DNA from 3 places in the Cohnella sp. genome. Region 3 is predicted to be linked to each of the others. Evidence: riboswitches for the same ligand, from Rfam matches in the RefSeq annotation. Region 3 holds a riboswitch; each other region holds the start of a gene.
What was found. Region 3 has a riboswitch for cyclic di-AMP ahead of ACESLM_RS12350 (resuscitation-promoting factor). Riboswitches for the same ligand answer to the same signal wherever they lie in the genome.
Positions count from the first base shown of each region.

Region 1: it holds a riboswitch for cyclic di-AMP, as region 3 does, so the genes downstream of both, ACESLM_RS03980 (C40 family peptidase) here and ACESLM_RS12350 (resuscitation-promoting factor) in region 3, are expected to answer to the same signal.
Region 2: it holds a riboswitch for cyclic di-AMP, as region 3 does, so the genes downstream of both, ACESLM_RS01765 (HAD family hydrolase) here and ACESLM_RS12350 (resuscitation-promoting factor) in region 3, are expected to answer to the same signal.

Region 1 is NZ_JBEPYQ010000008.1:10,759-21,203, forward strand. Features, by position in the region: gene ACESLM_RS03970 (M1 family metallopeptidase) at 170-2,167, shown strand; gene ACESLM_RS03975 (hypothetical protein) at 2,182-2,997, shown strand; cyclic di-AMP (ydaO/yuaA leader) riboswitch at 3,214-3,353, shown strand; gene ACESLM_RS03980 (C40 family peptidase) at 3,358-3,852, shown strand; gene ACESLM_RS03985 (hypothetical protein) at 3,915-4,370, opposite strand; gene spoIIP (stage II sporulation protein P) at 4,634-5,827, shown strand; gene ACESLM_RS03995 (alpha-L-fucosidase) at 6,120-7,559, opposite strand; gene ACESLM_RS04000 (glycoside hydrolase family 35 protein) at 7,674-9,464, opposite strand; gene ACESLM_RS04005 (carbohydrate ABC transporter permease) at 9,545-10,417, opposite strand; gene ACESLM_RS04010 (carbohydrate ABC transporter permease) at 10,419-10,445, opposite strand, start outside.
Region 2 is NZ_JBEPYQ010000003.1:85,401-95,845, reverse strand. Features, by position in the region: gene melA (alpha-glucosidase/alpha-galactosidase) at 1-1,287, opposite strand, end outside; gene ACESLM_RS01775 (AraC family transcriptional regulator) at 1,436-2,332, shown strand; gene ACESLM_RS01770 (hypothetical protein) at 2,343-2,627, opposite strand; cyclic di-AMP (ydaO/yuaA leader) riboswitch at 2,810-2,951, shown strand; gene ACESLM_RS01765 (HAD family hydrolase) at 3,077-3,739, shown strand; gene ACESLM_RS01760 (mannitol-1-phosphate 5-dehydrogenase) at 4,246-5,421, shown strand; gene ACESLM_RS01755 (BlaI/MecI/CopY family transcriptional regulator) at 5,539-5,913, shown strand; gene ACESLM_RS01750 (M56 family metallopeptidase) at 5,916-7,454, shown strand; gene ACESLM_RS01745 (DMT family transporter) at 7,474-8,415, opposite strand; gene ACESLM_RS01740 (Gfo/Idh/MocA family protein) at 8,533-9,633, opposite strand; gene ACESLM_RS01735 (ThuA domain-containing protein) at 9,656-10,375, opposite strand; gene ACESLM_RS01730 (LacI family DNA-binding transcriptional regulator) at 10,395-10,445, opposite strand, start outside.
Region 3 is NZ_JBEPYQ010000031.1:23,579-34,023, reverse strand. Features, by position in the region: gene rsmI (16S rRNA (cytidine(1402)-2'-O)-methyltransferase) at 1-365, shown strand, start outside; gene ACESLM_RS12365 (AbrB/MazE/SpoVT family DNA-binding domain-containing protein) at 480-734, opposite strand; gene ACESLM_RS12360 (HD domain-containing protein) at 1,063-2,355, shown strand; gene ACESLM_RS12355 (TatD family hydrolase) at 2,382-3,158, shown strand; cyclic di-AMP (ydaO/yuaA leader) riboswitch at 3,338-3,557, shown strand; gene ACESLM_RS12350 (resuscitation-promoting factor) at 3,840-4,997, shown strand; gene rnmV (ribonuclease M5) at 5,334-5,885, shown strand; gene rsmA (16S rRNA (adenine(1518)-N(6)/adenine(1519)-N(6))-dimethyltransferase RsmA) at 5,891-6,766, shown strand; gene yabG (sporulation peptidase YabG) at 6,855-7,733, shown strand; gene veg (biofilm formation stimulator Veg) at 7,884-8,159, shown strand; gene ACESLM_RS12325 (small, acid-soluble spore protein, alpha/beta type) at 8,288-8,470, shown strand; gene ispE (4-(cytidine 5'-diphospho)-2-C-methyl-D-erythritol kinase) at 8,623-9,480, shown strand; gene purR (pur operon repressor) at 9,582-10,412, shown strand; gene ACESLM_RS12310 (RidA family protein) at 10,417-10,445, shown strand, end outside.

The sequences.
Region 1 (10,445 bases), on a different contig from region 3:
CCTCGATTCTCATTTTGCGCAAACGTTTGCACTCTTCCTTCATATTAAAAGATTTGCGAAATCCCTGTCAACTACAATTCATAGTAGCTTGGCCCGAAACTCCAGATATAATCCGCGGACAACCTACATATATATCTCGTAGATGCTTGTCAACGGGAGGGTTATCCGTATGCCTAAGCGCCGTTCGCTGCGAATGCTGCTATTCGTCGCCGCCGCTGCCGTACTTGTCATGTCCGTCCGATTCGGGTTTGCCGACGCTTGGGTCGATCAATACGCCCTGCCCGCGTCTTCCTTGTCCGATCTTCCCGCCGCCGGCCCGCCCGCGGCAGAAGCCAAGTCCGAGCCCAATCCCGGGCCCGACGTTCCGCAGAAACCGCAAGCCGTCGTCCTCAGCAATCGCGTAACGGAATACCACATCTCCGTCTCGCTCGACGAGAACAGCGGAACCCTGCTGGGAGAGCAGGTCGTTACCTGGAAAAATCCCGGGCGCAAAGCGGTCTCCGAGATGTACCTTCATCTATATCCGAACGCTTTCGCGCCCGGCAGTACGTTCCTCCGCGAATCGGGAGGTAAGCTCAGGGGAGACAAAATGAAAGAAGGCGGCTACGGCGGGATGGAGCTTACCTCTCTGACCACTGAGGAAGGGGAAACGCTTCTGCCCAGAGTCCATTACGTGCAGCCGGACGACGGCAACCGCAACGACCGCACGCTGGCGGCTTTCCGGCTACCCGAACCGGTCAATCCTGGGGAATCCGTCACCTTGCGCATGAAGTTCAACGTTCTGCTGCCCGAAATCTTCGCTCGCATGGGCAAATCCGGCAACTTCGTCATGGCCGGCCAATGGTTTCCCAAAATTCCCGTCTACGAGACGTCCGGAATGAGGGGGCGCGCCTCCGAGGGCTGGAATCTGCACCAATACCACGGAGATTCCGAATTTTATTCGGACTTCGGCATCTACAGCGTTCGCATCGAGGTTCCGGACGGTTATAAAGTAGCGGCTACCGGCTTCCTTACGAAAACCCCGGCCGTCTCCGGCGGGCGCAAGAGCTTCCAGTTCTATGCCGACGACGTGCACGATTTCGCCTGGTCGGCTTCTCCGGACTTCGTGTACGTGGAGGATTCGTTCTCTTCGCCCGGAATTCCCGGAGTTCGGATCAAGCTCTATTTGGACCCGCTCCATCAGCACTTGAAAGACCGCTACATGCACGCTGCCAAGTCCGCGTTAGCCAAGCTGGGACAGTGGTACGGAGAATATCCCTATTCCACTCTCTCCGTCGTCGTCCCTCCGGCAAGCGGCAACGGTGCCGGCGGCATGGAATATCCGACGCTCGTCACCGGAGCGTCGGCCCGGGACGACAATCCCGGCTATGAGCTGGAACGAACGCTCGTCCACGAGATCGCCCACCAATACTGGTACGGGCTCGTCGCTTCCAACGAATTCGAAGAAGCCTGGTTGGACGAAGGCTTTACGTCCTACACCGAAGATAAGCTGATGGCCAGCATTTACGGCGTACTGCCCAATCTGCCGATCGAGGCCAGCTATATGACCCATCCCGAGCCGCTGAGCCTCTCCTCCTGGAAGTTCAGCTCCTCGGACGGATACGCCGAGAACGTCTACCTGCGGGGCAAGCTCGTGCTCTTCGCGCTGGAGAAGCAAGTCGGGGACAAAACGATGAGCAAGATCATGCGAACCTATTTTCAGAAGTACAAGTTCAAGCATCCTTCTTTCTCGGACTTCCAGAAAGTCGTGGAGACGGTGACGAAGGAGAAATGGACCGACTTCTTCCGGGCTTACGTGCAGCGCGGCGAAATGGCGGATTTCTCGGTGGAAACGATTCAGACGAGAAAGACGGACACCGGCTACGAGAGCATCGTCTTGCTTCGGCGCAACGGGGGCAGCCCGGAAGCGGTATCGGTATGGCTGCAGTTCCAGGACGGCCAGTCGGTACGCAAGCGCTGGGACGGCGTTCAGCCCCACGTTCAGCTCAAGCTGGAGTCGGCCTCCCCGCTGCTCTACGCGACGATCGATCCCGGCAACCATATCGTGCTCGACAATCGCAAGTACAACAATTATCTCAAAGCCGAAGTACCGCCCGAACAGCGCTCCCGGTATGCAACCGGAATAACCCAGATTATAGAAGGTCTGTTCGGATCATTGGCCTGGTGAGGTGAGGGAAGAAAATGCGCGAAAGACTAAAAATGGGATGGGACATGACCGTCAGGCATAAATATGTATTGGTTCTCCTGTTCCTGTACCGTCTGCTGTGGGGATTTTTCCTGTACCGGTTCGTCGATTCGGTCGTAACGCCCGTACTCGCGCGTTATCCCGACGAACATCCGAATTCCGACGCCGCCCATCTGTTCCTGATCGAGGCCCAGTTCCGCCTGCTGAAAACCGATCTCGTCGACGACGTGCTCTGGGTGCTCGGCGGACTGCTTCTCCTGAGGATGGTGCTAACCCCCCTGATCAATGCCGGACTGTTTTACTCCTTCCGCCACTCCGCCGAGGAGGAAGGAACGCGGGTATTGTCCGGGGTGCGACGGGCATGGAAGCCGGTCACCCTGCTCTACTGGATGGAGAACGCGCTCCTCCTGCTTCCCGCCGCATGGCTGCTGCCGATGGCCAAGGACCGCTTTTTCTCCGAGCCTTCGCTGACGAATTGGCTCCTCGACCTGCTCCCTTACGCGGCCTCATGGCTGCTGTACGGACTCGCCGTACATCTGGTCTGCCAATTCATGCAGTTCGGAGCGGCTGCGCGGGAAGGTATCGTCAGAAGTTTGGGGTTGGCGTTTCGCCGGGCCTTCCCCCTGCTGGGCATTACGCTCGTCATGCTCGGCATCGGACTTGCGGTGTCCGCCGCAGCCTGGGCAATCTCCTTGCTCTGGTCGGGTTTCCTCGCCGTGACGCTGCATCAAGCTTTTCACTTCGTGCGCTCCCTGCTGAAGCTGTGGACTTCCGCATCCCAGTTTCACGTATGGCGAGACGCGAAATCGTAGGCTTATCACGTCCCGACAATCGACAATATTCTTCCCGGGACATTCCCCGGTTGCGCCGCTTGCCGGCCGCAGCCGGGGTTTGGCGTTATTATCGGCGGGATACATTCGGGACGAAAGGAGGGGTATCCGAGCCTAATGGCCGTCCCTAGATTAAGGAATTCTAATATAGAAGATGCAGGAAATTCGTCAGGATAACCGAATATATAAAGCTAAAGAAATCATAAAATGCCGAGTTCCCGTGAATCGGGGAACGGGGGAACCATCTTTTCGGGTGAGTTGGCTTTGCTTCAAAGAAGCCATAGGGGACCTTCTACCGAACCCTTAAGCTAACCTCGTAGGCATTGGAAGGAGTCGCCGGTTTTGCGTAAAGTTTCAGTCTTCTTGTTTGGCCTTGCTTTGCTCTTGGCATTCCAGGTCGGCAGCGTATTCGCGGATTCGAAGCTCGACAAAGCGATCGCTCCGCTGATCGGATCGGATTACAAGTACGGCGGAACGACACCGAAGGGATTTGACTGCTCCGGCTTTACCGGATACGTGTTCAATGAACTCGGAATCGACCTGCCCCGCTCTTCGCGGGACATGTACAGCTGGGAGAAGAGCAAGAAGATCTCCGACGACGATTTGCGCGCTGGGGACCTCGTATTCTTCAATACGAGCGGCAGCGGCGTCTCTCACGTCGGAATCTACATCGGCAAGAACAAGTTCGCCCACGCCGCTTCCAAGGGCGTGACGATTACCTCCCTCGACGACAATTATTACGCCAAGCGTTATCTTGGAGCTCGCCGAATTCTCAGCGACGAGACCTACGAGAAAATCGCAACGGAGATCGAAGCCGAGGAAGTCGCTAAGCAATAATTCTTTTATATGACAAAGGCCCGCCTATAGCGGGCCTTTGTTCCTTTAAGTAGTGCCTTAGACTACTGGACAGAACTTTTTTTCTTCTGCAGGCTCGTCACCTCTTCGGGGGTCAGCTCCGTCGCTTTCGCGATCATGCCTACATCCAAGCCCATTTTCAGCAAATTGCGGGCAACCTTGATTTTGGCCTTTTTTTCGCCTTTCTTCATCGCTTCCGGAATATACGTTTTGAACATTCGGCGTACCTCCTCTTCCGTTTGTTTATATTCACCGTAATGTCGGTATAAGTAGTTCAGGATGTTCCCCAGCACCTGCAAGATCCGGTCCATGTCGCCGATTGGCAGCAGCCGCTGCTGATGCAGGTCCCGGATGACGTCCAGCGTCTCCCCGATCGTCTCCTTCAGGCGCGCAAACTCCTGCGCAAACAGCTGCCGCTTCTCATCGTCCGTGCGCGTGCTTGCTGCGATCATTTGATCGAGCTTCAGCTTCTCCTTCTTGCGCCGATCCGTTACCTTCATTATACACCACATCCCCTCTCCGACGACTTCCGCACACGCGAAAAAAAGCACGCCCCGAGCGCCTTCTGGCGCTTATCGGAGTGTGCTTCACTCGCCGTTTATCCTTTGCATTCATTATGCCAAACATACGTTCTTGTGCATAGCACCTTTATTCGACATCGCTCGCGAACTTCTCATGATAATTTTCCGACATACAGCAGGCTTTTACTTCAACCCTGTCGAAAAATGTATAAACGAATTTTCGAACAGGGAGAGAGGATGCTTTGTTTCTTCGTAAAATCGCAACCCGTGCAGCCGCAGTCGTCCTGCTACTATTCGTCTCTTTCGTTTCCGCTTCCGAGGCTTACGGAGAATCCCCGCCGGCCGCCCCTGCCATCGGGACTGAGCCGGCCAACGAACCGGTCAGCCAGAATTCATCCGTCGCGACGCCCGGAAGTGTCGTCAAAATCGTGGATGTCACCAATCTGCGGAGCGGACCGGGGTTGGATTATGAGATTGTAGGCAAAGCCGTGCCTGGAGTTACGCTGCCGATCGTCAATACGGAAGGAGATTGGTACGTCGTGCCGCTTCCGAGCGGGGATCGCGCTTACGTCGCCAGTTGGGTGGTCGAGACCGAAAATCCTCTTCGCTACGTCGTTTTCGTGGACACGACCAATTTGCGCAGCGGACCGGGACTGGACTACGACATCGTAGGCAAGGCCGCCCCGGGAGATACTTTGCCGATCGCCGCGGTCGAGGGAGATTGGTATCTCGTTTCGCTTGCAGACGGAAATCGGGCCTACGTAGCTAATTGGGTCGTCAAGACGAATCTCGATGAAGGCGACGTGCCGAAAGTATACATCTACCACACCCATAACCGGGAATCTTGGAAAAACGTCGCGCGCAACGCCAAAGGCTCCTCCGTCGACGATCCCGAAATCAACATTACCCTGGTAGGCGGACATTTGGGAGAAATGCTGAACAAGTCGGGAATCCGTTCTTTGGTGGAAACCACGGATTTTGCCGAGAGACTGAGAGTTCAGAAGCTGGGCTTCTCGCAATCCTACGCGGAATCTCGCAAAGCCATTTCCAAAGCCAAGAAGGCTAATCCTTCACTGGCCTATTTCTTCGATATTCACAGAGACGCGGACGTTCCGCGCAAAAATACGACGATCGCAATCAAAGGCAAAAACTACGCACGCATCCTGTTCGTTATCGGCACTGCCCATCCGAACCACGCCGCCAACCAGAAGCTGGCCGAAGAGCTGAACAAGCGGCTGAACAAGAAATATCCCGGCCTGTCCCGCGGCGTCATCTCCAAGAGCGCCCACCAGGGCAACGGGGAATACAACCAATCTCTCTCTCCGGGCAGTCTGCTGCTCGAAATCGGGGGCGCCAACAATACGTTGGAGGAAAGCCGTCTCGCTGCGGAGGCGTTTGCCGATGTTTTCTCGGCTTATTACAAGTCTCTCAAGTAGAAAAACTACCATAGGACGGCGAAGGCGCTTGCCTCGTCTGAGTGCCAATGTTCGATTTCTTAGAACAACGCCCTCCATTTGACCGTCATTTGGGTGGCGTTGCACGATTTCTTAGAACAACGCCCTCCGTTTGACCGTCATTGGGGTGGCGTTGCACGATTTCTTAGAACAACTCGCTTTGCATGTACGCAAACTGGTCAATCGTCGCAAAAAAACGGCGCTGGCAGCGGAATCACCCGTTGCAGCGCCGTTTCTGTTGGCCACGTTTGATCGTTTGCGGGACAGTTTCCCTTTACTGCTCAACCGCCAAGCTCCGATACACGCCAACGCTGGTCAAAGTCGGGCTCCAGCGAGACTCCTCGATCGTCAGGCGCAAGCGGCTGGCGGTCGTCTCGGCGATGCGGCAAATTTTCTTGTAACCGACGACGGTACCCTCGTACAGAGGCCGCCACTCCCCGTCCCCGGACGACGCTTCCAGCCGGAAACGCTCGATGCGCTGGCCTTCGCGTATGTTCTCCGCGAGCACGACGCGGTCGAACGCCAGCCCGCTTCCGAGTTCGATCACGAACTCGGCTTGCTCCGCGCCTTCCGGAGCTTGCCAGAACGTCGAACGGTCGCCGTCGGTCAAGCGCTCCGCTCCGTGCGCCGCATCTTTCCCAGCCGATCCCTGGACGGAAGCTCCGGCAGCCAAGTCGGCGCCGTAAGTCCGTCCGATCCGCTCGCCCAGTTCCTTCATCCGCGCGACGTCGTTCTCGTGAAGGAGTCCCCTTCTGTCCGGCGGCAAGTTGAGCAGGAAAGTGGAATTGCCTCCGACGGTCCGCTCGTACAGCTCCATCAGTTCGTCCGCCGTCTTCACGCGGTCGTCTTCCGCGGCATGGTAGAACCAGCCAGGACGGATCGACGTGTTCGTCTCCGCCGGATACCAGACCGCTTCGCTCGCTCCCGCAAGCACGGCGCGGCTGCCCAAGTCCTCATCCTCCGAGCCGACGCGCTTGGCGAACTCGCCGTCGTCTGCCTGCTGCGAATTGGCCTGGATCTTCTCGTTATCCCGCATCGTCGCGGGAACGACGCTCCATTCCGACTTCCGCGTATGTCCCGCCTCATTGCCGCACCACCGCACGTCCGGTCCGCAGACGGAGATGACGGAGTTCGGCTGAAGCTCGCGAATCAAGCCGTAATACGCATCCCAATCGTACACCTGCCGCTTGCCGTTCGCCCCTTCGCCGCACGCTCCGTCGAACCAGACGCAGAACAGCTCGCCGTAACCGGTCAGCAGTTCACGAAGCTGGTTCAAGAAGAAGGCGTTATACGCCGGCGAATCCCCGTAGCTCGGCTCATGGCGATCCCATGGCGACAAGTAGACGCCGAATTTCAAGCCGGCTTCCCGGCAGGCGTCGGATACTTCGCGCACGAGATCCCCTTGGCCGCCGCGCCACGGACTGCTTTTCACCGAATGCTCCGTATAAGCGCTGGGCCATAAGCAAAACCCGTCGTGATGCTTGCAGGTGAGAATCAGTCCCTTCATCCCCGCTGCCTGACAAGCCGCCACCCACTGCCTCGCATCCAGCTCGGACGGATTAAATATGGAGGGGCTCTCGTCGCCATGCCCCCATTCCATATCCGTAAACGTGTTCACCGTAAAATGAATAAACGCGTAGAATTCCAGCTCCTGCCACGCCAACTGCCGCGGCGAAGGAGCGATGCGCGCGGCTTCCTGTATCGACACTCCCATTCCGTTGATCCTCCGTTCCCCGTTTCACCGCTCCATTGTCCTTTCGGTCCCTGTCCGCGTCTCCGCGGCCTCGCTGACCGCCGCTGCCCGAGCTAGCGGGCGGCTCTTTGCGCTTTAGCCCAGATCCGCCCGATCCGTCAGAAGGACAACCGGATCCTCCGTACCGTGAAGCTCGAACACAATCAGTTCATTCTCGCCCTCGCGCAGCAGCGGCGCGGGAACGTACAGCGTGCGCGTCGGGCCGACCTCCCAGTACCGGCCGAGATTAAAGCCGTTCAGGAAAGCGATGCCCTTCGTCCAGCCGTCGAGGCGCACGAACGTATCCGCCTTCTCCTCCACGTTAAACGTGCCGCGATAGAACGTCGGAAGCGATTCTGCCGTACCCGACGCGTCGGATTCCTCCGCCGAACCGCCGGCAGCCTGCTGTCCGCCGATTCCTTCAAACTCCAACGCCTCCAGCGAATCCAGCGGAAGCGGACGGATCGTCCAATCGTACAGAAACTGGTTGCCCACCCGTATGCCTTCCGTTATCCCCTTCGGATCGCGCATCAGAGGGCCGTAGTTGACGCGTCCCATGTTTTCCACGAGAATGTCCAGACGCAGCCCTTCCGCCGGCACCTCAAGCGGAATCTCGACCGGATTCCACCGCTCCGTCGTGCCGATAGATTTGCCGTCCGCGAAGACGAGCGCCCGGTCGCGCACTTCCTGCAGCACCAGGTTCATGCCGCTTCTCGGTCCGGTCACCGTTGTCGAATACAGAATGAAGCCGTAAGCCTGTCCGACCTTCTCCATCGGCTCCGGGCTCGTGCGCTGCACCGGCGTAGACAGACGATTCAATTGTCCGAACAGATCCGCCTTCTCCTCCAGCCGGACTTCCCCGTACGCCCGTTTCGGAATCGGCGCGGGCAGCTTCGCCTCCGGCAGCTCCGCGTACCGTTCCAGCACCTTGCGCACCGCCCAATATTTCTCCGTCGGCTCGCCGGATTCGTTTAGCAGCGTATCGTAATCGTAGCTGTTCACCGTCGGCTCGTAGCGCTGGATATGATTCGCCCCGTTGTAGAAGCCGAAGTTCGTGCCGCCGTGGAACATGTAAAAGTTGACCGAAGCGCCTTCCGCCAGCATCTCCTCGAGCGCCTCGGCAACATCCGCCGCCGGACGGGATTGATGCTCCTCCATCCAATGGTCGAACCAGCCGTTCCAGAACTCCATGCACATGAGCGGGCCTTCCGGCTGATATTCCCGCAGCTTGCGGAACGCCTCCGCCGCGCGCGAGCCGAAATTGACCGTCTCCAGCACGCCCTCAACCATCCCGCCTTGCAGCATATGATCCTCGGGACCGTCGGACGTGAACAGCAGCACGTCCATGCCGCGCTTCTTCATGCCGTCGCGGATATAGCCCAAATACTTCTTGTCGTTGCCGTAGCTGCCGTATTCATTCTCGATCTGCATCGCGATAATCGGTCCGCCATTGGTGCACAATAACGGCTTAAACCGCGGCAGCAGCTCGTCGAAATACGCGTCGACCTTGGCCAGATAGGACGCTTCGTAGCTGCGAAGACGCAGGTTGGCGTCCTCCAGCAGCCAGGCCGGCAGACCGCCGAACTCCCACTCCGCGCAGATGTACGGACTCGGACGCACGATCACGTGGAGCCCCAGGTCGCCCGCCAGCCGGATGAAGCGCTCCACGTCGGCGATGCCTTCGAAGTCGAACTCGCCTTCCTTCGGCTCGTGGACGTTCCAGGCCACGTAAGTCTCTACCGTATTGAAGCCGCAAGCTTTAAGCTTCAGCAGACGGTCCTCCCAATATTCCGGAACGACGCGGAAATAATGGATCGCTCCGGACAATAGCCGGATCGGCTTCCCTTCATATACAAAGTCGTTTCCTTGAATGCCGAACGTTGCCACCTGCGCGACAACCCCTCTCCGAAATTGGTTTCCCTTGGAATTCCCTTGGGTTCCCTGTTATCTTCGCCGCATCTCCCCGATTATCCTTTTACTCCACCCAACATCATGCCTTCCGTCAGTTTTTTCTGCAGGAGCGCATAGACGGCGATGGTCGGCACGAGCACGATGACGAGTCCGGCGAACAACGAGCCCCAATCGGTCGCGTACTGTTGGATCTGCATCAGGTTGGACAAGCCGATCGGAATCGTCTTCTTGGCGTCGTCCGTAATGAACGTCATCGCCAGCACGTATTCGTTCCAGAAGTCGAAGAAGCTGAACACGATCAGCGTAATGATGCCGGGACGGGCCATCGGCATGATGACCTTGAACAGCGTGCCGAAGTAGCCGCAGCCGTCGATCATTGCCGCTTCCTCGAAATCGTGCGGAATCGACTTCATGAACCCCGTCAGCAGAAACACGGAGAACGGCAAGCTGCCCGTCGCGTAGACGGCGCTAAGCCAGAACCGATTGTCGAGCATGCTCAGGTCGTTCATCATGATGAACAGAGGCACGATAATGTAGACGCCGCCGATAAACAGGCCGGCCATATAGAAATTGGTCAGGAACGAGCGGCCGCGGAATCTCATCCGTCCGAGCACGTAAGCGGTCGGGATGGCCGCGAGCAGCAGCACCGTCATCGACATGGCGACGACGAGCACCGAGTTCAACATGTAGTCGCCGATTTTGGCGGTCGTGAAGGCGCGAACGTAATTGTCCCAATTCAACGTCGTCGGGAAAGACCACGGGCTCTCCATCACCTCGGCGTTCGTCTTGAGCGAGGCAATGACGTTCCAAATCAGCGGATAGACGACGATCAGCGCCTGCACGATCAGGAACAAGCGGACGAGCAGCCTTCCGACGGCTCCGCCCGACGACTTCCTGCCCGATTGCAGCGATGCGGAATAGGCGGACATCTTAGTGCGACCCCCTCTCGGTTAATTT
Region 2 (10,445 bases), on a different contig from region 3:
CAGCCAATCCCCATGCGCTTCGATCAGGTCGTCGCACAAGGAAACGATGTCGTCCAGCGACAGCTCCGCGGAAGTGTGCGGGTCCAGCATAGCCGCATGGTAAATGTGCTCTCTCTTGCCCGTAATCGCGGCTTCGATCGTCAGCAGCTGCGTGTTGATGTTCGTCCGGTTAAGCGCGGCGAGCTGCGGCGGCAGGTTGCCGACGTACGTCGGGTTGATGCCGGAGCGGTCGACGAGGCACGGAACTTCGACGCAAGCTTCGCGCGGCAGGTTGGCGATCAGGCCGCCGGTGTTCATGACGTTGCCGCCGATCTTGAACGGCGCGTTCGTCTCGATCGCCTCGAAAATGTAGGAGGCGTATTCGTGGGAGCGCTCGTGTTGGAGGTTCGCGTCGCCGACGAGCTCCTCGCGCATTTTCTCCCAGTTTTTGATCTGCTCGACGCAGCGGCGCGGATACTCGTCCAACGGAATGTTGAAGCGTTCGATCAGTTCCGGGTAATTGCGCTTGATGAAGTACGGGTGATACTCGGCGTTGTGCTCGGACGATTCCGTGATATAGTAGCCGAACTTCAGCATCAGCTCCAGACGGACCATGTCGTGGTGCTTTTCCTTCTGTTTCTCTGCCGCGCGGCGCTTGATCTCCGGGTACAGGTCGACGCCGTCCTTGGACACTTCCAGCAGCCAGGCCATGTGGTTGATGCCGGCGATCTTCGACTTGACGCCCGTCGCGTCCATGCCCAGGTTGTCGAACAGGTCGCGCACGCACACTTGAACGCTGTGGCACAGACCGACCGTGTTGACGCCGCCGTACGTGTTCATCACGTTCGTCAGCACGGCCATCGGGTTCGTATAGTTCAGGAATAGAGCGTCCGGACAAACCTCGCGGATGTCCTTGGCGAAGTCGAGCATGACCGGGATCGTGCGCAAGTTGCGGAAAATGCCCCCGATGCCGACCGTGTCGGCGATCGTCTGGCGCAGTCCGTATTTTTTCGGAACCTCGAAATCCGTGATCGTACAAGGGTCGTAACCGCCTACCTGAATCGCATTAACGACGTATTTCGCTCCGCGAAGCGCCTCTTTGCGGTCGCTGTAGGACTTAATGACGCAGCTGCTTCCGGATGTCTTTTTGATGTTATTGAGAATGTTTTCGGAATCCTTCAGACGAACCGGATCGATGTCGAACAGAGCGATCTCGAAGCCTTGCAGCGCAGGCGTGTGCATAACGTCCCCGAGCACGTTTTTGGCGAAAACCGTACTTCCCGCGCCGATAAAAGTAATTTTGGACAAGTTCATAACCTCCGGCTGATTAAAATGATTGGCTACTCTCAATGTAAAGCAAGCGCACTCATAAGAGTATGGAGGCATCGCGCATTTATATGGACATTTGTCGTTTGTTTGCTATAGTGGGAGAAAAGGAAACAGGCAGGTGGACGCGATGAATCCGGATCACGACGAGTACGTCCTCGGCATGAACCCCTCCCCCTCCGGCGGCGAGTTGGCCGTTCTCTTCAGCGGGGAAGGCCAGCCGGTCCCACTGCACAAAATGGGACCCGCCGTTCACGACTACTATTTGATCCACACCGTTCTGTCCGGGCACGGGGATTTTACAATCGGCGGAATCGGATACCGCTGCGGCGCGGGGGACTCTTTCGCCATCTTTCCGGGGGAGCTGTTCTCGTACCAGGCCGACGAGCACGCGCCTTGGCGGTACGCCTGGTTCGCCTTCAACGGCCCCGGCGCGGCCGCGGCCATGGACGCAATCGGCGTTACTCCCGAATCCCCCGTCGTCTCCGGCAGCCTGAATCCGCATCTCCGCAACGCCTATGAGCAGCTCCGCCGCTGCTTCGAGGCTTCGCTCGGCGCGGAACTGTCCAACCTGGAAGCCGAAGGCTGGCTTCGCCTCCTGCTGCACCAGCTCGGTGCCGCCCGCGCCAAGAAGCGGTTCTCTGTCTCCGCAGGCGGCGCAGCGACGACGGATTCGGATCACGTCGTGAAGCAGGCTTTGCAGTATTTGACGCTGCAATATGCCCAACCAATCTCCGTCTCGGGCATGTCGGCAATGCTCGGCTACCATCGCACCCACCTGTGCAAGCTGTTCAAACAGTCGACCGGCATGTCGCCGATGCAGTATCTGCTGCAGATGCGCATGCAGCGGGCCGAGCTGCTGCTTGCCTCGGACATGACGATCGAGCAGGTCGCTTCGTCCGTCGGTTACGGCGATGCGCTTTATTTCTCCAAGAAGTTCCGCTTGTGGAGCGGCCTCTCTCCTTCGGAATACCGCAGGGTGCTTCGTAAGGTTCCGGTCGGAGCGGGCGAGGAGAGGAGGGGTTAGCTCAATGTTGTCAGCGTACTATGCTCGGCTTGGACAGCACCGAGGCACTTTTTTGGCCTTGGCCGCGCGGCTTGGACAGCACCGAGGCACTTTTTTGGCCTTGGCCGCGCGGCTTGGACAGCGCCGAGGCACTTTTTTGGCCTTGGCCGCGCGGCTTGGGCAGCGCCGAGGCACTTTTTTGGCCTTGGCCGCGCGGCTTGGACAGCGCCGAGGCACTTTTTTGGCCTTGGCCGCGCGGCTTGGACAGCGCCGAGGCACTTTTTTGGCCTTGGCCTCGCAGTCTCGGTCCCGTCAAGGCTCAACCTATTCGCCAGGACCGGGGGCGACAAATTTTAACCTGACAACATTGCCCTCCTCCCCCCGGGGTTAGCTCGTTCAAACCATTAACGCGGCATATTAATGTAATATAAAGTTACATTAAACCCCTTATTCAAATATAATGTAATATAACTTGACATTAAATTGACTTTGAGTTACAGTTATAACACGCTTAGTTTTCGGCGCTCGTCGTCGAAAAGCGGGGGAACCACTTTTGGGGCGAATCGTTCGCATATGAACGTAGGGAGACCATCTTCCCGAGTCCGTCAGCTAACCTCGTCTGCGGAAGATGGGTCTATATTTTGCTTCTTCAGTTTCTTTCGGAAGCCGGGCCCTGAGAAAGGGGCCCTTTTTGCCGTTTTCTCTTTCCGGATGGACCATCCGGAACATTCTATCGGGCGCGGAAAGCGCGAAAGGAGACTGTTCATGATCAAAGCCATTATTTTCGACTTCGACGGAACAATCATCGATACGGAGACCGCCTGGTACCGGGCGTTCCGCGAAGCGTACCGCTCCCACGGCGTCGAGCTGACGCTGGAGCAATATTCGCAATGCATCGGCACGAGCTTGCACGCTTTTAATCCCTATGAATATCTCATGACCGACCTTGGCCTGCCGATCGACAAGGCGGCTTTCCGCCGGTCCGTTCACGACAAGCACGCCGAACTAATGGAGCAGGAAACGGTGCGTCCGGGAGTTCTCGGCTATCTGGAGTCGGCCAGAGCGCTCGGAATTAAAATCGGCCTCGCTTCGAGCTCCTCCGAGCATTGGGTTCGCACTCATCTGGATCGCCTGAAGCTGACCGACTATTTCGAGTGCATTCGCACTTCCGATCACGTTAGCAAAGTGAAGCCCAATCCCGAGCTGTACTTGCAAGCGATGAGCATCCTCGGTGTTCGCGGCGAAGAGACGATCTCGGTGGAAGATTCCCCCAACGGAGCCAAAGCTGCGATCGCCGCAGGAACGGTGTGCGTCGTCGTTCCGAATGTGCTGACCGAAACGCTGGGCTTCCCGAAATCTCCTTACCGGGCCAGCTCGCTTGCGGAGCTGGACTTCCGCCATCTAGCCGGCCGTTCGGAAGCGTCTTGAGATCGACGACGCCAGTCGGGGGTGTGGCATGCGCGAGGGTTCGAGCCCGCTATCGCTAAGTCGAGGCTTGATACCGCGCGGGGGTGAGGCTTGCTGCTTTGAGGCACTTTTTTGGCCTTCGTCGCGTTGCGCGGAGTTGAGGTTCGCTGCTTCAGGGCATTCTTTTGGCCTTCGTCGCGACTCGCGGGGTTGAGGTTCGCTGATCCGAGGCACTTTTTTTGGCCTCGTCGCGTTGCGCGGGATTGAAGCTCGCTGCCTCAGGTCGCTGTATTTGCCCTCGTCGCGCTGCACGAGGTTGAGGTTCGCTGCGGTCGCGCCGCACGGGGCTGAAAACTGCAACGAACACGAAGCAGCACCACCATCGCCCCTTCTGCGCCATTAATTTTCTGATTAATCAGAAAATTAATGGCGATAGCTCCCAACGAAAATCCAAGCGGTCTTTTCTAACGAACGATCGAGCATACACGGAAGAGCAACATTCATCACGCGAAGAGGAGGAACGGATTATGAAAGCCGTACAGTTCGGAGCAGGAAATATCGGAAGAGGATTTATCGGACTGATGCTGTCCCGTTCGGGCTATGAAGTGTGCTTCGCCGCCCGCAACGCCGGCCAGGTCAAAGCCCTGCAGCTAAAGGAGCAGTACACCGTCACCTACGCCGGAGAGCCGGAGCGCAGCACTCTTGTAAGCGACGTGACCGCCGTCAGCCTCAAAGACCGGGATGCCGTCATCAGACGGGTCGCGGAAGCGGATGTGATTACGACGGCGGTCGGGGCGTCCGCGCTTCCCGAGATCGCGGAGCCGATTGCCCGGGGAATCGAAGCGCGCCTGGCAGAGAGGCCCCGCCCCTTGCTTGTGATCGCATGCGAGAACGCGATGAACGGAAGCGCCTTGCTGCGCAAATGGATCATGCGCCATCTGGCGCCGGAATGGAAGCCGCTCGCGGACAGCATGCTCGTCTGCCCGAACGCGGCCGTAGACCGCATCGTCCCTCCGCAGCAGCACGCCGACCCGCTCGCCGTCAAAGTCGAGCCCTACTGCGAATGGATTATCGAGCGCGTCCCTTCGCTCGATCTCTTCCCCGTCATCGAAGGCGCCCAATACGTCGACTCGCTCGAGCCGTACGTCGAGAGAAAGCTGTTTACCGTCAATACAGGGCATTCCGTCGCCGCTTATTACGGATACCGGCAAGGCTACCGGACAATCCAGGAATCGATGCGCGACCCGGAGCTGCGGCGAAGCGTCGAGCGGACGCTGGAGGAGACGTCCCGGCTGCTCGTCTCCAAACACGGCTTCAGCCAGGCTGAACACAGCCAATACGTACGCGGCACGCTGCGCAGATTCGAGAACGCCGCCATCGTCGACAAGATCGCCCGCGTCGGACGTTCTCCGCTTCGCAAGCTTTCCAGCAACGAAAGGCTGGTGCGTCCGGCGCTGCAAGCCTTCGACAACGGTATTCCGGTTCCGCATCTCGCATCCGCCATGGCCTCTGCGCTGCTGTACGACGATGACGGGGATCTCGAGGCGGTCATTCTGCAAACTTCCATTCGCCAGAGAGGCGTCGGACACGTCATCCGCAAGCATATGGGAATCCCCGAAGATCACGCCCTCCACCAGGATATCCTACTCCGCTACCATCGCTTCAAAGCGGCATCCCCGGCCCGCTCCGCCCCTACGCCGTAAATTTTCCGACGCGGACAGCTTGACACAAATCGATTACAACTGTAATCTACCCTTGTAGACTACAGTTGTAATCTTTGGCGTATTCATCGCCGGCGATGAACGAACGGAGGAACCGACATGCCCGAATCCCCACCCATTTCGGACGCGGAATGGGATATTATGCGAATCGCATGGCAAACGTCGCCATTAACGGCCGCCGACATCATTTCCCGCTTAAGCGGGACGAAATCGTGGAAGCCGAAGACGGTGAAGACGCTCATCGGCAGACTTGTTCAGAAGGGAGCTCTCGGCTTCCGCAAGGACGGGCGGGAGTACGCTTACTTCCCGCTCGTCAACGAAGAGGAATGCGTTCGCGAAGCAAGCCGCTCCTTCCTCGACCGAATTTACGGAGGCGCGCTTAAACCGATGATGGTGCACTTCCTGGAATCCGGCAAGCTCTCTCCCGACGATATCAAGGAGTTGAAAGACCTGCTCCGGGAAAAGGAGAAATGACGATGGAGCTTGCGATCCGAATATTCGGGCAAGCGCTCGTCGGCTCGGCGGAAGCCGCCGTCCTCGCGCTGTTGCTCGCGGCGGCGCTGCGACTGTGGCGCAGGACGCTGTCCCCAGGCTGGAAGTACGCCCTGTGGTTCCTGCTGCTCGCGAAGCTGCTGATCCCGCTGCTGCCCGGAGACGTAGGAAACCAACTGAGATGGCTGCCCGTGCCCGATACGCTGGAAACGCGCTTGCCGGTCTTCGACGCGATTCAATCTCGCGCCGAAAACCTCTCGGCCGCCGCAGCAGCGGAAGCTTCAGAGGGGACAAGCGGCGTAGCCGTATTCGAAGGAGAAGAGGCAGCTTCACAACCCGCGAGCTCCAATAGGGCTCCGGACAACCTTCTTCTTCGAATCGCTGCGGCCGTGTGGCTATCCGGCATCGCTCTGGCGCTGCTGTTTCCGCTCGCCGGACATCTTGCCATGTCCCGGGCGCTACGGCGAGAGCCCGGCCTGACCGTCCCCCGCGAGCTGGAAAAAATGTTCGCGCGAATCCGCGCGGACAGCGGCATCCGCCCCGGCGTTCAGCTTCGCTTGACCCGTCTCGTGTCCGGACCGGCACTGTTCGGCATTTTCTCCCCGGTCGTGCTGATTCCGCGGGATTTGGCCGGACGTCTGGCCGAAGCCGAATGGGAATGCATCTTCAGACATGAGCTGGCCCATTACCGGAGAAAGGATATTTGGGTCAACTTGCTGGCGTATTCGCTCGTCTCCGCGCATTGGTTTAATCCGCTGGCGTGGTACGGGCTGAGGAGAATGCGCATCGATCAGGAAAGCGCCTGCGACGCGAACGTGCTGAATGCCATTGCCTCCAAGGAAACCTATGCGTCCTGCATGATCAAGCTGCTGGAAATCGGAGCCGCGCGGAAAGTCGCGTTATCGGGAGTCGGTTTCTTCGGAAGCAAAAAACTGATCGCAAGGAGAATCGTGATGATCCGAGACTACAAACCAGCTCGAAAGAAAGCCTTATATACCGGGGCCGCCGTCTTCATTCTGGCCGGAGCTTTACTGCTGCCGTCCGCTCTCGCGGCGGACAAGGGCGAGCCGCAGCCCGCTCAAGCCGTTGAAACGAACCACGATAGCGCAAAGGAAATTCAATTGCGGCTCACGATGCCGGAAGACGCGAAAATCAGCTCGCGCTACGGCTACCGCATCCATCCGACCACATCCGAAAAATCGCTGCACGACGGCATCGATATCGCCGGCAAAGCCGGATCGGATATTTTCGCGGCCGGCGCGGGCACAGTCGTGCAGTCCGAATACGACTCTGCCAAAGGCTTGACGGTGAAGATCGAGCACGGCGAAGCGTGGGTCACCGAATACCGGCACCTGGACAAGCTCGCGGTCGAAGCCGGAGACGAAGTGAAGTCCGGCGATTTGATCGGACAGATGGGCAGCACCGGGGAATCCACCGGTCCCCATCTACATTACTCGACGCTTAAAGAAGGAGAATACGTCGATCCCTTATCCGTAACCGTAATCGGAACCGAAGCGAAATGACAAAGAAGGAGTTGCCCCGTCAAGGGACAACTCCTTCTCTCGTTTCCATGCGGGTCAGAACGGGGGCGGGTTCGCGCCTCTTCTCCATGCTGATCCAGACGAGCCCCGCCGCCATGCAGACGGCTCCGACGATCTGCCAGCCCGAGATCGACTCGTCGAAGAAGAGCAGCCCGGCAATGACGGCCGCCGCGGGCACGACGTAGCGGAAGAAGTTGGCGCGAGCCGCGCCGATCTTGAACATGCTGGCGTTCCAGACAACGAACGCGACGACCGTGCAGACGATCACGTTATAAGCGATCGCCGCGTAATGTCCCGCTCCCAGACCGCTCCAATCCACCTTGCCCCAGCCGCCCAGCGTAAACGGGATCATGAACAAGCTGCCGAACAGAATAAACCAGGCGCTTACGCGCAAGGAAGAGTAACGCTTCATCAGCGACATGCAGCTCAAGTTAAACAGCGCGCCGACCACGCTGACTCCGAACGCAAGCAAATTGCCGATCATATGGTCGGAAGACAAGTCGAAGCCTTCCTTGCCGCCCAGAATGATGAAGGTAACGCCGACGATCGCGGCCGCCCCTCCGACCGCCAAACGTCGGGTAAAGCTCTCCTTCACGAACAAAGGCGCGAACAAGGCGGCGAAGATCGGCCACGGAGCCACGTTCAGCAAGGACGCGTTCGCCAGCGTCGTGTATTTGATCGAATACATAACCGCGATCTCCAAGCCGGTCACCCCGACCAGCCCGATCCCCGCAAGCTGAAGCACGGCTTTCCACGGCAGGCCGATGCTGCCTTCCTTCCATTTCAACAGCAGAAAAAAACACGGAACGGCCAATCCGAACCGCAAAAAGGCAAAAAGCGCCGGATCGAACGTCTCCATCGCGCTCCGTGAAACGCCGAAATTCGCTCCCCATATCACGGATACCGCAACGAGCCCGGCATAATACTTCCATTTCCTGTCCATCTGGTGATGTCTCGTCTCCGTTCTCACGCCAAGGCGACATGATGCGCAAGCGAGGCGGCCGAATTCGCCGCCTCTCTCATTCCGCATCGATTGTACCACATCCGCGGCCCGAACGGATCAGTCCAATTCGAAATCGGCCAATCCGAGCGACAGCGGAGCCGGAGTATCGCACGAGCTCTTCATGATGTAGTGCGCGCCTTGCTCGGACGCGTCGTGGAACCCGTGCATCGCCTCCAGCACGTGGAAGGCCAGCTCGCCGCTCGCGCGGTGCTTGCGTCCCGACTGGATCGCGCGGGCCATATCCGCGGCGCCTACGCCCCGCGCGTTCACGGCTTTGCCGTGCGTAAGCGGGATGTCCGACCATTCCTTCGAGCCCGCGCGCCAGATGCTGACCGTACCCCCGAAATCGTTCGGGTCCGGCACGAGCAGCGTACCGCCGCTTCCGTAAACCTCGATGCGCGGCAGCGTGGAGCCGCCCTTCGTATCGAAGCTCGTCAGCAGCGTGCCGATCGGCCCCGAAGCGAAGTCCATAATGCCGGCGACATGCGTCGGCACTTCGACCTGCACCTTCTGCCCGAACTTCGGCTGGCTCGTAATCGTTCTCTCCGGGTACGAGATGCGGGCCGAACCGGTCACCCGCGAGATCGGTCCCAGCATCGCGATCAAGGCGGTCAAATAGTACGGTCCCATGTCGAACATCGGTCCGCCGCCCTTTTGATAATAAAATTCAGGCGCGGGATGCCAGCTCTCGTGGCCGCCGCTCGTCATAAACGCGGTCGCGCCGATCGGAGTGCCGATCCACCCGTCCCGGATCAGCTTGATCGCGGTCTGAATGCCGCCCCCGAGGAACGTATCCGGCGCGCTGCCCACGAGCAGCCCCTTGCGCCGGGCCAGCTCCAGCACCTGTTGCCCTTCCTCGCGGGTTGCCGCCAGCGGCTTCTCCACGTAGACGTGCTTGCCCGCCTCCAGCGCCTGCAAGCAGACCGAAGCATGCGCGAGCGGAATCGTCAGATTGATGACCATCTGAATGTCGGGATCGGCCAGCAATTCCTCGACCGAACAGCCGCGGACGCCGAATTCCGCAGCCCTCGCCTTGGCCCTCTCCACGTCCAGGTCGGCGCAAGCGACGACTTCCATCGACTCGAACCTCTTGCCGTTCTGAAAATAAATGCCGCTGATGTTCCCGGTGCCGATAATGCCGACTTTGATTTTCTCCACGAGGTTTCCTCTTTTCCCGGAATTAAAGTTGGTTGTCCTGCATGCCCGTGTATGCCTGAGCCGATTCGTCCGCCGGGGCGAGGGCTTTGCCCTCCGCGCACCAATTGAAGCCCCGGCGCATCAGCTCCTTGACGACCGGAATTCCCATGATGTTCGCCTGATGTCCGAGCGAATTGTAATACACGCGCCCGTGTCCCCAGCGCTTCGTCCAGACGACCGGCATATCGACGGCTTTGTTAGGCGAATGCGGCCCCGGCGCCACCGGAAAACGCGTCGTCGCAAGCACTTCGTTCGCCGGATCGACGTGAAGATAATACTGCTCCGTCGACACCGTGAAATCTTCGATGCCTTCGACCAGCGGACTGGAGCCCGCCTTGATCTCCACCGTGTACTCCGTGCCGTCGTTGCCCGGGTGCGCGATCCACTGTCCCCCGGTCATGAACTGCCAGTCCGTGTTTTCGCGGAACGCGTCGCACATCCCGCCATGGCAGCCGGCCAATCCGACTCCGCTCTGCACGGCGGCGGAAACGTTGTTCACCCCTTCCTGGGAGATGCGCCCCATCGTCCATACCGGCACGATCAGATCCAGCCCCTTCAGCTTCTCCCCGTCAGCGAAAGCTTCCAGCGTGTCCGACACCTCCACCTCGAAGCCTTCCTCCACCAGCTGGCCGCGGAAAATCTCCGCCACTTCCTTCGGCTGATGCCCGTCCCAGCCTCCCCATACGATCAATGCCTTCTTCATCCGTCTTCCTCCCGTTGAATTAGTTGCCGCTCGATTTGCGGATGACGAGCTCGGTCGGCAGCTTCTCGCG
Region 3 (10,445 bases):
CCGTAGCGGCGATCGGCGAGAGATGGAGCAACCGAAAAATGGCCATCGTTCGCGAGCTGACGAAGAAGCATGAAGAGGTCGTCAGAGGCACGGTCGAGGCTTGTCTGGCGCACATCGAGCAGAACGCTCCGCTCGGGGAATGTTGTATATTAATAGAAGGAACGCGTTCGGAAAACGGAAATCGGGAGGCGAGCGCAGAGCAAGCGGACGCATGGTGGACTTCCGTATCGCTAACGCAGCATGTCGCGCATTATGAGACGGCCGGACAAGCCCGCAAGGATGCGATGAAATCGGCTGCGGCAGATCGGGGAATATCGAAGCGGGACGTCTACCGGGCGCTGCTCGAGGAGAATGGAGACGAGTAGTACCGCAAAGCAAAAAAATTCCCTCCCGAGATCGACATCGGGAGGGGGCAAGGAGTATAAAAAGGTTGGAATTAACAATTATTAGAATACAAATTTTATTATAAACTATTTTCTCTAATTTGTCACAGGGGAAGGTAAATCCTTCAAACATTCTCTGCAAACAATTTTTCCTTTGAAGTAGGTGACGTTCTCCGCGTTGCCGCAGAAGATGCATGCTGGCTCATACTTTTTAAGCATGATGCGCTCGCCGTCCACGTAAATTTCCAGAGCGTCTTTCTCTCCGATGCCAAGCGTGCGGCGCAGCTCGATCGGAATAACCACCCGTCCCAATTCATCGACTTTACGTACGATACCGGTAGATTTCATCATTTGGTAATACCCCTCTCGTAAGATTAAATAAGTACAAAACGAACGTGTAAATCTAGTTATGTCCGTTATCGCCAGTTTTCGACAAAGTTCACTGTTTTCCGTACTCTATCGTACCAACCATTCCCAAAAAAGTCAACCTGAAAGCATGTAGGAATTACTTAAAATCCTGAAATAAAGTCTGAGAATCCTCTCAGTTATGGCGATCTCTCAAAAATAGCGGAATTAGGCGAAGAGAAAATTAAAGGGAAACGATATTCGACAAAATTCGACTTTAATCGATTTTTTGACAAAGACTTTGTCGAAAGCTGACAAATATGAGGTGATGTCCATGTTGACGAAATTACATGAGGAGAAGGTTTTCAAGGACCCTGTGCATCATTCCATCTACGTGCAGGATCTAACCGTCTGGAAGCTCATCAATACGCCGGAGTTCCAGCGACTCCGAAGAATCCGCCAACTAGGCACCTCCTATCTTACGTTTCATGGGGCGGAGCACAGTCGATTTTCCCATTCGCTGGGTGTATATGAAATTACAAGAAAAGTAATTTCTCAGTTTGAGCGTAATGGATACGGCGACTGGCCGCAAGAGGAAAAATTACTCAGTCTTTGTGCTTCTTTGTTGCATGATGTCGGACATGGTCCGTTTTCCCATTCTTTGGAGCAAATATTCGGTACGGATCATGAAGAATGGACCTGCAATGTCGTCTTGGGCGACACGGAGATCAACCGCGTGCTGCGCGAGGTCGACCCCGAATTTCCGAACAAAGTCGCCGCGGTCATCCGCAAGAAGTACGAAAAGCCGATCGTCGTCAGTCTCGTATCGAGTCAGCTGGATGCGGACCGGATGGATTATCTGCTGCGGGATGCTTATTTTACCGGAGTGAACTACGGCACGTTCGATCTGGACCGTATTCTGCGCATGCTGCGCCCGTTCCAGGGAAAAATCGTCGTGAAGGATAGCGGGATGCATGCCGTCGAAGACTACTTGATGTCCAGGTACCAGATGTATTGGCAGGTTTACTTCCATCCCGTCACCCGCAGCTCCGAAATTCTGCTGAGACAAATTTTCCGCAGGGCGAGCGAGCTCTTGTCGTCAGGATACGAGTTCTCCTTTATGCTAGCTCCGATCCGGTCTTTGCTGTCGCGCTCCGTTACGCTGGAACAATATATGAAGCTCGACGAAGCGATGGTGCAGACGGCGTTCGGCCAGTGGTCGGAAGAGCGAGACGAATTGCTGTCGGATCTGTGCCGGCGTTTCCTGAACCGTCAGCTGTACAAGTACGCTCCGCTGACCGGAGAATACAGGGAATGGCTTGATGATGTCCGCAGCCAGTGGCGAAGCATCGGCCTCGATCCTTCCTATCATATGGAAGTCGATACCCCCGAAGATTCTCCCTATGACGTCTACAAGCCGGGAGCGCTTCCGGACGGCAAAGAGAAGCCTCCGATCCTGCTGTTGGACAAGCGCGATCAGTTGACGGAAATCTCGGTCCAATCCGATATTATACGCTCCATTGCGGGCTTGCACCGGGGCAACTATTACATCTATTACCCAGAGGAGCGGCTATTGCCTCACGCTCATCTGCTCAGTCCCGAAACGCGCGCCAGATTGTCTATATAATAGAAGAAAAGAGGATATGAATCGACATGCTTATCGACACCCATGCCCACCTCGATTCACGCAAGTTCGACAACGATCGAGAAGAAATGATTCAACGCGCGCTGGAAGCCGGCGTGGACACGATCGTCAACATCGGATTTAACCGCGAAACGATCCCGACTACGCTGGAGCTGGCGGAGAAATATCCGTTTATTTACGCCGTTGTAGGCTGGCATCCGACCGATGCGGTCGACATGAAGCTGGAAGAAGATCTGGCCTGGATCGAACGGCTGTGCACCACCCATCCGAAAGTCGTCGCGATCGGCGAGATCGGGCTTGATTATTACTGGGACACTTCGCCGAAGGACGTTCAGCACACGGTGTTCCGGGAACAGATTCGGTTGGCGCGACGGATCGGCAAACCGATCGTCATTCACAATCGGGACGCGCACGAGGATATTGTAAAATTGCTGAAAGAGGAGAAGGCTTCGGAGGTCGGAGGGATCATGCACTGCTTCTCCGGAAGCTGGGAGACGGCCAAAATATGCCTGGATATGAATTTCCATATTTCCTTCGGCGGACCGGTCACTTTCAAGAACGCTCGCGTTCCGAAAGAGGTGTTGGAGAGGGTTCCGATGGATCGATTGCTGATCGAAACCGATGCTCCATATTTGACGCCTCACCCCTATCGAGGGAAGCGAAATGAGTCCGCTTACGTGCGTCTGGTCGCCGAGACGGCGGCGGAGATTAAAGGCATTTCTTTGGAGGAACTTGCAGAAATTACAAGCGAAAATGCCCGGCGCTGTTTTGGGATAACGAGATAAACGGAAGAAACGGAAGAAAAACGGACCACTTCGAAGAAAAAACTGACTTTTGTTGCGATTATCGCGCAGGTTCCGATCGTTTTTCCTTAAAAATGGGCAAATTCGTTCAATCGGTCGTCTTTACACCGTTATCGCGCAGAGGTTATGATCTTCATCAGAAAGTTTGAATACGACATTCCTTTTCCAGTGCGCTTAATCTCCCGAACGGGAGAGTGGGGGACCCAACGCGGCGACGATCATGAGGTGAGCGTCCAATGCGGTCCGAGCAATCTTGGGGTGAATACGGCAAGTGCCGGGACGGCGGCTCTATCTGAGTGACGCGTCGGGCATGCAGCCGTTAGGGCGACTCTCTTTGCCCGAATCCGACAGCTAACCCCGCAAGCGTGATAGAGAGAGGTCACCCTCGTGCCGCTACTTTACTTAGCTTAATTCCAATCATGCGGAAGCCACGAACAGATCCTCTGTCTCGATGGCTTTTTGTGTTGCCAGCACAACTGCCTGGGGTAACATGCTCTCATGTGAGTATTCTGAACTGGGGAAGGCGGCGCTTGATCGATCCGGCTGAAATCCGCGAAAATTTCGAGTCCGATCGCCAAGAGTCGTTAACCATTTTGGATTAGTCGCGTCTGACAATATTCATGCATTACAGTCGACGGCGGGGCTATGAAGGAGGAACGAGATATGGGCGCAATTCCTGTACAGGAAACCCATGATCCACGACCGACCGGCAAGCTTTTCGCACTGCGTTGGAAGCATGAGCATTTGCGTGCAGCGCTATTGGCCGCAATTCTCGTTTTTGCCATCACCATCATGTTCGTATCGTTGCTGCAGAAGGCGGCGACCAAGAGCATCACGATTATCGACAACGGCGTTTCGAAGGTGATTTCCACGAAAACGTCGAACGTGCTCGGATTGCTTGAAGAACAGGACATCTATATCGGACCTAACGACCATCTCTCCTTGGCGGCCACGGATCTCTTGAAAGAGGGAAGCCGGCTCGTCATCGACCGGGCGGTAGGCGTCATGATCAAAGCGGATGGCAAACAGCAAATCGCTTATTCGAGCGAAGATACGATTAGGGGAGTCATTGAGTCGTTAAACATCAAGCTGGCCGAGCACGACCGCGTCGTTCCGGAGCTTGGCAGTCCCTTGCGGGAAGGAATGACCGTGTCGGTCGTCCGCGTGCGCAAAGAGGTTACAGAGACCCAGCGCCCGATCGCCTTCAAGGTTGTGGAGCAGAAGAGCGCGGAGCTTGAAGAAGGCAAGACGAAGGTCGTTACCGAAGGTCAAAAAGGCGTAGTCGTCTACAAAACCGAGAAGGTGTACGAAGACGGCAAGCTGATCAGCCAGGAAATGATCGAGAAGACGATCGCCAAGCCGGCCGTGCAGCAGGTCGTCGCGATCGGAACGAAGAAGAAGGCCGAAGTGGCTCTGGCGTCGTACAATGGACCGCCGACAGCCGCGGAAGCGAAGGTCGTCAAGCTGAACGGCAAGAGCGTCAAAGTGAAACGGATGCTGAGCAACGTAACGTTGACCGCGTATTCCGCGGACTTCGCTTCCACGGGCAAGAGCAAGGGGGACGAAGGCTACGGAGTTACCCGTTCGGGAACGACCGTGAAGGAAGGCCGTACGATCGCCGTCGACCCGAGAGTCATTCCTCTGGGCTGGTGGGTCTACATCGAAGGCATCGGCTTCCGCCGGGCGGAAGATACGGGCAGCGCCGTCAAGGGCAAGAAGATCGATATTTACTACGACAGCGAATCGTATGCCAACAAGTTCGGATTGAAACGCGGGTATACGGTATACGTGATCGGGCCGGTCAAACCGTCCTCGGATTAGTCGCGTCGGTCGGCTGCGATGCAATAGAGCTTTACGTCGGGAAGAGCCTCTTGGGGCTTCTTCCCGATTTTTGCGTTGCGCGGGCTAGGGGCGTGTATGCAAACCCGCTCAGGGGCATCTATCACCGCCTTTTCGCCCCCTGCTTCGTCACTTTTGCTTGACGTACCCCCGGTACGCCTTCACAAAAGTTCCTTGCATGGAACAAAAATTCGGCCATATCTGCTACCCTCGGAGTATGCATACACGCCCTAGAGGGCCGACCATCCGGACTTGCCCTCTTCCGCGATCTCGTATACGCTTGAAGGAATGCGCGGAGTAAAGGCGGAATGAAAACGAATGATTCGAGAAATGATTGTCGTGGAGGGCAAGGACGATACGACGGCGGTTAAGCGGGCCGTAGGCGCCGACACAATCGAGACCGGAGGCTCGGCAATCGGGGAAGACGTGCTCGTGCGGATCGAGCTTGCGCAAGCCCGCAGAGGGGTGATCGTGCTGACCGATCCGGACTCTCCGGGGGAACGCATCCGCAAGATCGTCTCCGAGCGCGTGCCGGGGTGCAAGCATGCCTTCCTGACGAAGGACGAGGCGCGCGGGCGCAGGGGCATCGGCGTAGAGCATGCGTCCGATGAGGCGATCCGCCGCGCGTTGGACCGGGTTCGCGGGCCGGAGACGGATACGGACGAGCCTGCGGAGATCGAATGGAACGACTTGCTCGAAGCCGGACTCATCGTTCATGCCGCGTCCGCAAGCCGCAGGGAGCGGATGGGAGAAATTCTGGGCATCGGCTACGCGAACGGCAAACAATTTTATAAGAGATGTCTCATGTTCCGGATTACGAAGGCCGAGTTTCAGGCGGCGCTGGAACAGTTGGAGCGGGAAGGACGATAATCAGCATGCACGACATCGCCACATCGAACCGGACGCGCGAAATTATTCGCAAGCACGGGTTTACGTTCAAGAAGAGTCTCGGGCAGAACTTCCTGATCGACGGGAATGTGCTCGACCGGATCATCGCCGCGGCGGAATTGGACGGAACCCGCGGAGCGCTGGAGGTCGGCCCGGGAATCGGCTCGCTGACGGAGAGGCTTGCCAAGGCCGCGGGCAAGGTCGCCGCGGTGGAGATCGACCGGCGTCTCATTCCGATCCTGAAGGACGTCATGGCCCCTTACGAGCGCGTGAGCATCGTCCACAGCGATATTCTGAAGACCGACTTGCACGCTCTCTGGCAGGAGCAATTCGCGGGCCTGGCCGGCGTCAGCGTCGTCGCCAACCTTCCGTATTACGTGACGACGCCGATTATCATGAAGCTGCTGGAGGACAAGCTGCCGATCGAGAACATCGTCGTCATGGTGCAGAAGGAAGTCGCCTTAAGAATGTCCGCCAAGCCGGGAGGCAAGGATTACGGCAGCTTGAGCATCGCCGTCCAATACTACTGCGAGCCCGAGCTGGTATGCGTCGTGCCAGGCAAGGCTTTCATCCCCGAGCCGAACGTGGACTCGGCGGTCATCAAGCTGAAGCGCCGACCGGAGCCTGCCGTTCGCGTTGCGGACGAGGAGAAGTTCTTCCGCGTCGTTCAGACTTCGTTCGCGCAGCGCCGCAAGACGTTGGCGAACAATTTGTCCGCCTTCTCGGGCAAGGACCGCAAAGCCGAGCTGGGAGATCTGCTTCGGGAGATCGGCATTCAGCCGGAGCGGCGTGCGGAGACGCTGTCTCTGGAGGAGTTCGCCTCCGTGTGCGAAGCGCTGACCCGCAGCGGCATGCTCGGATAAAAACGTCCCGTCGGCGCGAATCCCGTTCCCCCGGACGCGCACCCATCGTCTCATGACTCCATAGGATAGACGGAGAGGTGAGTGGCCCATGAAGCAGGGGGATCTAGTCGTACGGAAATCCTATGGCGGAGACGTGTTATTCCGGGTCGCGGCGTTCGCCGCTCGGCAAGCCGTGCTCAGAGGGACGGATTATCGCTTGCTGGCGGATGCGCCGATCGAGGATCTTCAAACGGTACGAAACCCGGACGAGCTCGGAGGGACGCGCCAAGCGCGTATTAAAGCGAACGAATCGCTGCGCAAGATCAGCGAGGAACGAAGCCGACAGTTCAGCCGCATCGGGTTTATGGGAGCGCTGGACGACCGGAGGCAGCCGTTCTTCGAAATGCCGGGCAAAGTGCTTCATCTGGACGGCGACCCGAATTATCTGAAGAAGAGCATGCAGGTATACGCGCAGCTGAAGGTGCCCGCGGAAGGCGTTCATTGCCATGAATCGCAGATGCCGCACATGCTGCTGCGCATGCTTCCCCAAGTCCATCCGGATATCGTCGTCATCACAGGCCATGACGGCGTCCTGAAGCAGCGGCAGGACCTGCAGCAGCTCAGTAGCTACAAGAACTCCTTGAACTTCGTGCACGCCGTGAACGTCGCCAGGGATTACGAGCGCAGTCGGGACTCTCTGGTCGTCGTCGCGGGCGCATGCCAATCCCATTTCGAGGCGCTGCTTCAGGCGGGAGCGAATTTCGCCAGCTCTCCCGGCCGCATCATGATCCATGCGCTCGATCCCGTCTATGTGGCCGTACGCGCGGCGTTCACGCCGTTCCGCGACACGATCAACATTACGGATGTCATCGCGCATACGATCAGCGGCAAGCAGGGCGTAGGGGGCATCGAGACGATGGGGCGTTACCGGATAGGCGTCCCGAATTTGAAAGCAGCCAGTTCTGAACAAAATGTGAACATTTTGTGACGGAAATGAAGGATCTTTTAAAAAAACCGGATAATCTCAAGGAAAATGACCGTTGACAGTAAATCCGCATCGTTGATATAATATTTTGATTCATTTGACACCTCCCCTGTTTTTAGATATAATTTACAGGGAAAGAGGTGGTAGTGGATCATGGCTAAAAACACGCTTCTCGATATCAAGCGAAGCCTGGAGCCTCACGTCGGTTCCAAAATCATGCTCCGCGCCAACGGTGGACGACGCAAAACCATCGAACGCACGGGGGTTCTGGAAGAAATCTACCCATCGGTTTTCATTGTCAAGCTGGACCAGGAGCAGCACACGTTCAAGCGGGTTTCGTACAGCTACGCCGATATTTTGACCGAATCCGTTGAAGTGATGCTGTGCAATGACGACGGTCAGGTTCGCATCAATTATTTGTCGCATTAGACGGTTGAATAGTACGGGCAGCACCGCGCCGATCCGAAGGCGCCGTGCTGCCCGTTTTGCATGCCTGCGGAACATCCGAGGCATTCTAATCTTGAACGTCCCAAGACATCGAGAGCAGGAGGCGTACGATGAGCAGAAGAAGAAGCGTCATGTCGGAGCAATTCAAAGCGGAGTTGGCGAAGGACCTGGGCATCTACGACAAGGTTCAGCGAGAAGGATGGGGCGGCATCAGCACGAAGGACGCCGGCAATATGGTGAAACGCGCCATTCAGATCGCCGAGCAGGCGGCGTCCAGAGCGCCGAGATCCTGACGGCGGACGAACCAAGAGGGCGGATTCCCGCGGGTCGCGAGAATTCGACCTCTTTTCGCATTTGCGAGCATCCTTTGCTATAATGATGTAAAAGTTTTCTTGGTTGGGAGCAAGCCTACATACAGGTATCGTCCGGAAGTTGGTGAAGAACGTTGTCTAAAATTTATGAGAAAGCGCCGGCCAAAATCAACCTCGTGCTGGACGTGCTGCGCAAGCGGGAAGACGGCTTCCACGAAGTGGAGATGATCATGACGATGGTCGATCTGGCCGATCGTCTGGAGATGGAGGAGCTTCCCCGCGATCAGATCGTGCTGTCTAGCCAGGCGGGGTTTATTCCCCTCGACGAGAAGAACCTGGCCTTCCAGGCGGCGAGGCTGATCAAGGAGCGATACGGAGTCAGGCGCGGCGTATACATTCATCTGGACAAGCAGATTCCGGTGGCGGCCGGACTGGCGGGCGGCAGCAGCGACGCGGCGGCGACGCTGAAAGGGTTGAACCGGCTGTGGAATCTGGAGCTGCCTACGAAGGAGCTGGAGGAGCTGGGCGCCGAACTCGGCTCGGACGTTCCGTTCTGCATTCGCGGAGGCACCGCGCTGGCCAGAGGAAGAGGAGAGAAGCTGGAGACGGTGTCTCCCCCTCCGCAATGCTGGGTCATTCTGGCGAAGCCCCCGATCAACGTGTCCACGGCCGACGTGTACGGCAAGTTCCGCGTGAACGAGGTGAAGGAGCATCCTTCGATTCCGCGCATGCTGGACGCTCTGTCGCGGCAGTCGTTCCAGGACATGTGCGCGTCGCTGGGCAACGTGCTGGAGAACGTCACGCTGAATCGTTATCCGGAGGTCAGGCAGATCAAGGACTGCATGGTCAAATCGGGAGCCGACGGGGTGCTCATGTCCGGAAGCGGGCCGACCGTCTTCGGTCTCGTGTCCAAGGAAGTGAAGGTCGCACGCGTCTATAATGCGCTGCGCGGGTTCTGCAAAGAGGTATATGTGGTAAGAATGTTGACATAGTAAGAGACCGTTAGGCTCTGTCTCTCGTTTCTGTTGAACAAAACCGTATAAAGGTGTTATGATACTGGTAAAATATTCGGATTTGGACGGGAGAGGGGAACGTGAAGAAATTGAAACGCAGCGCCAGGCTCGTAGAGATGACGCAGTATTTATTGGCCCGTCCCCATACGTTAATTTCCCTGACAGCATTCGCCGAACGGTATCAGTCGGCTAAATCCTCGATCAGCGAGGATCTGGCCATCATCAAAGAAGTGTTCGAGGACGAAGGAATCGGGGAACTGAACACATTGGCCGGCGCGGCCGGCGGCGTCCGGTTCGTGCCGAAGTGCCGCAAGGACCAAGCGCTTGAGAGAATCGGATCGATCTGCCGCGAGCTCGAACAGCCGGATCGGCTGCTGCCGGGCGGTTATTTGTATATGACCGATTTGCTGGGTCAACCGGCGATGATGCAAGAGGTAGGCCGAATGTTCGCGACGGCGTTCGCGGACCGGAATATCGACGTGATTATGACCGTCGAGACGAAGGGGATTCCGCTAGCTCATGCCACCGCGCAGTACTTGAATCTGCCCGTCGTCATCGTGCGGCGGGATCATAAGGTGACGGAAGGCTCCGCGGTCAGCATCAACTACGTCTCGGGCTCGACGAAGCGCATTCAGACGATGTCGCTGGCGCGCCGGGCGCTTAAGGAAGAATCCAGGGTTCTCATTATAGACGACTTCATGAAGGCGGGCGGAACGATCCAGGGCATGGTCGATCTGCTGTACGAATTCCGCGCGGTCGTCGCCGGAGTCGGCGTATTCGTGGAATCCGGAGAGGTCGACAGCGAGGAACGGCTGCTTCATGATTACGTATCGTTGGCGAGTCTGTCCGAGGTAGATCTGAAGACTCGGCAAATCAAAGTCCAACCGGGCAACTTTTTTCTAGGAGGATGACATCATGACTTTGAAAATCGTCTCCACATCCGA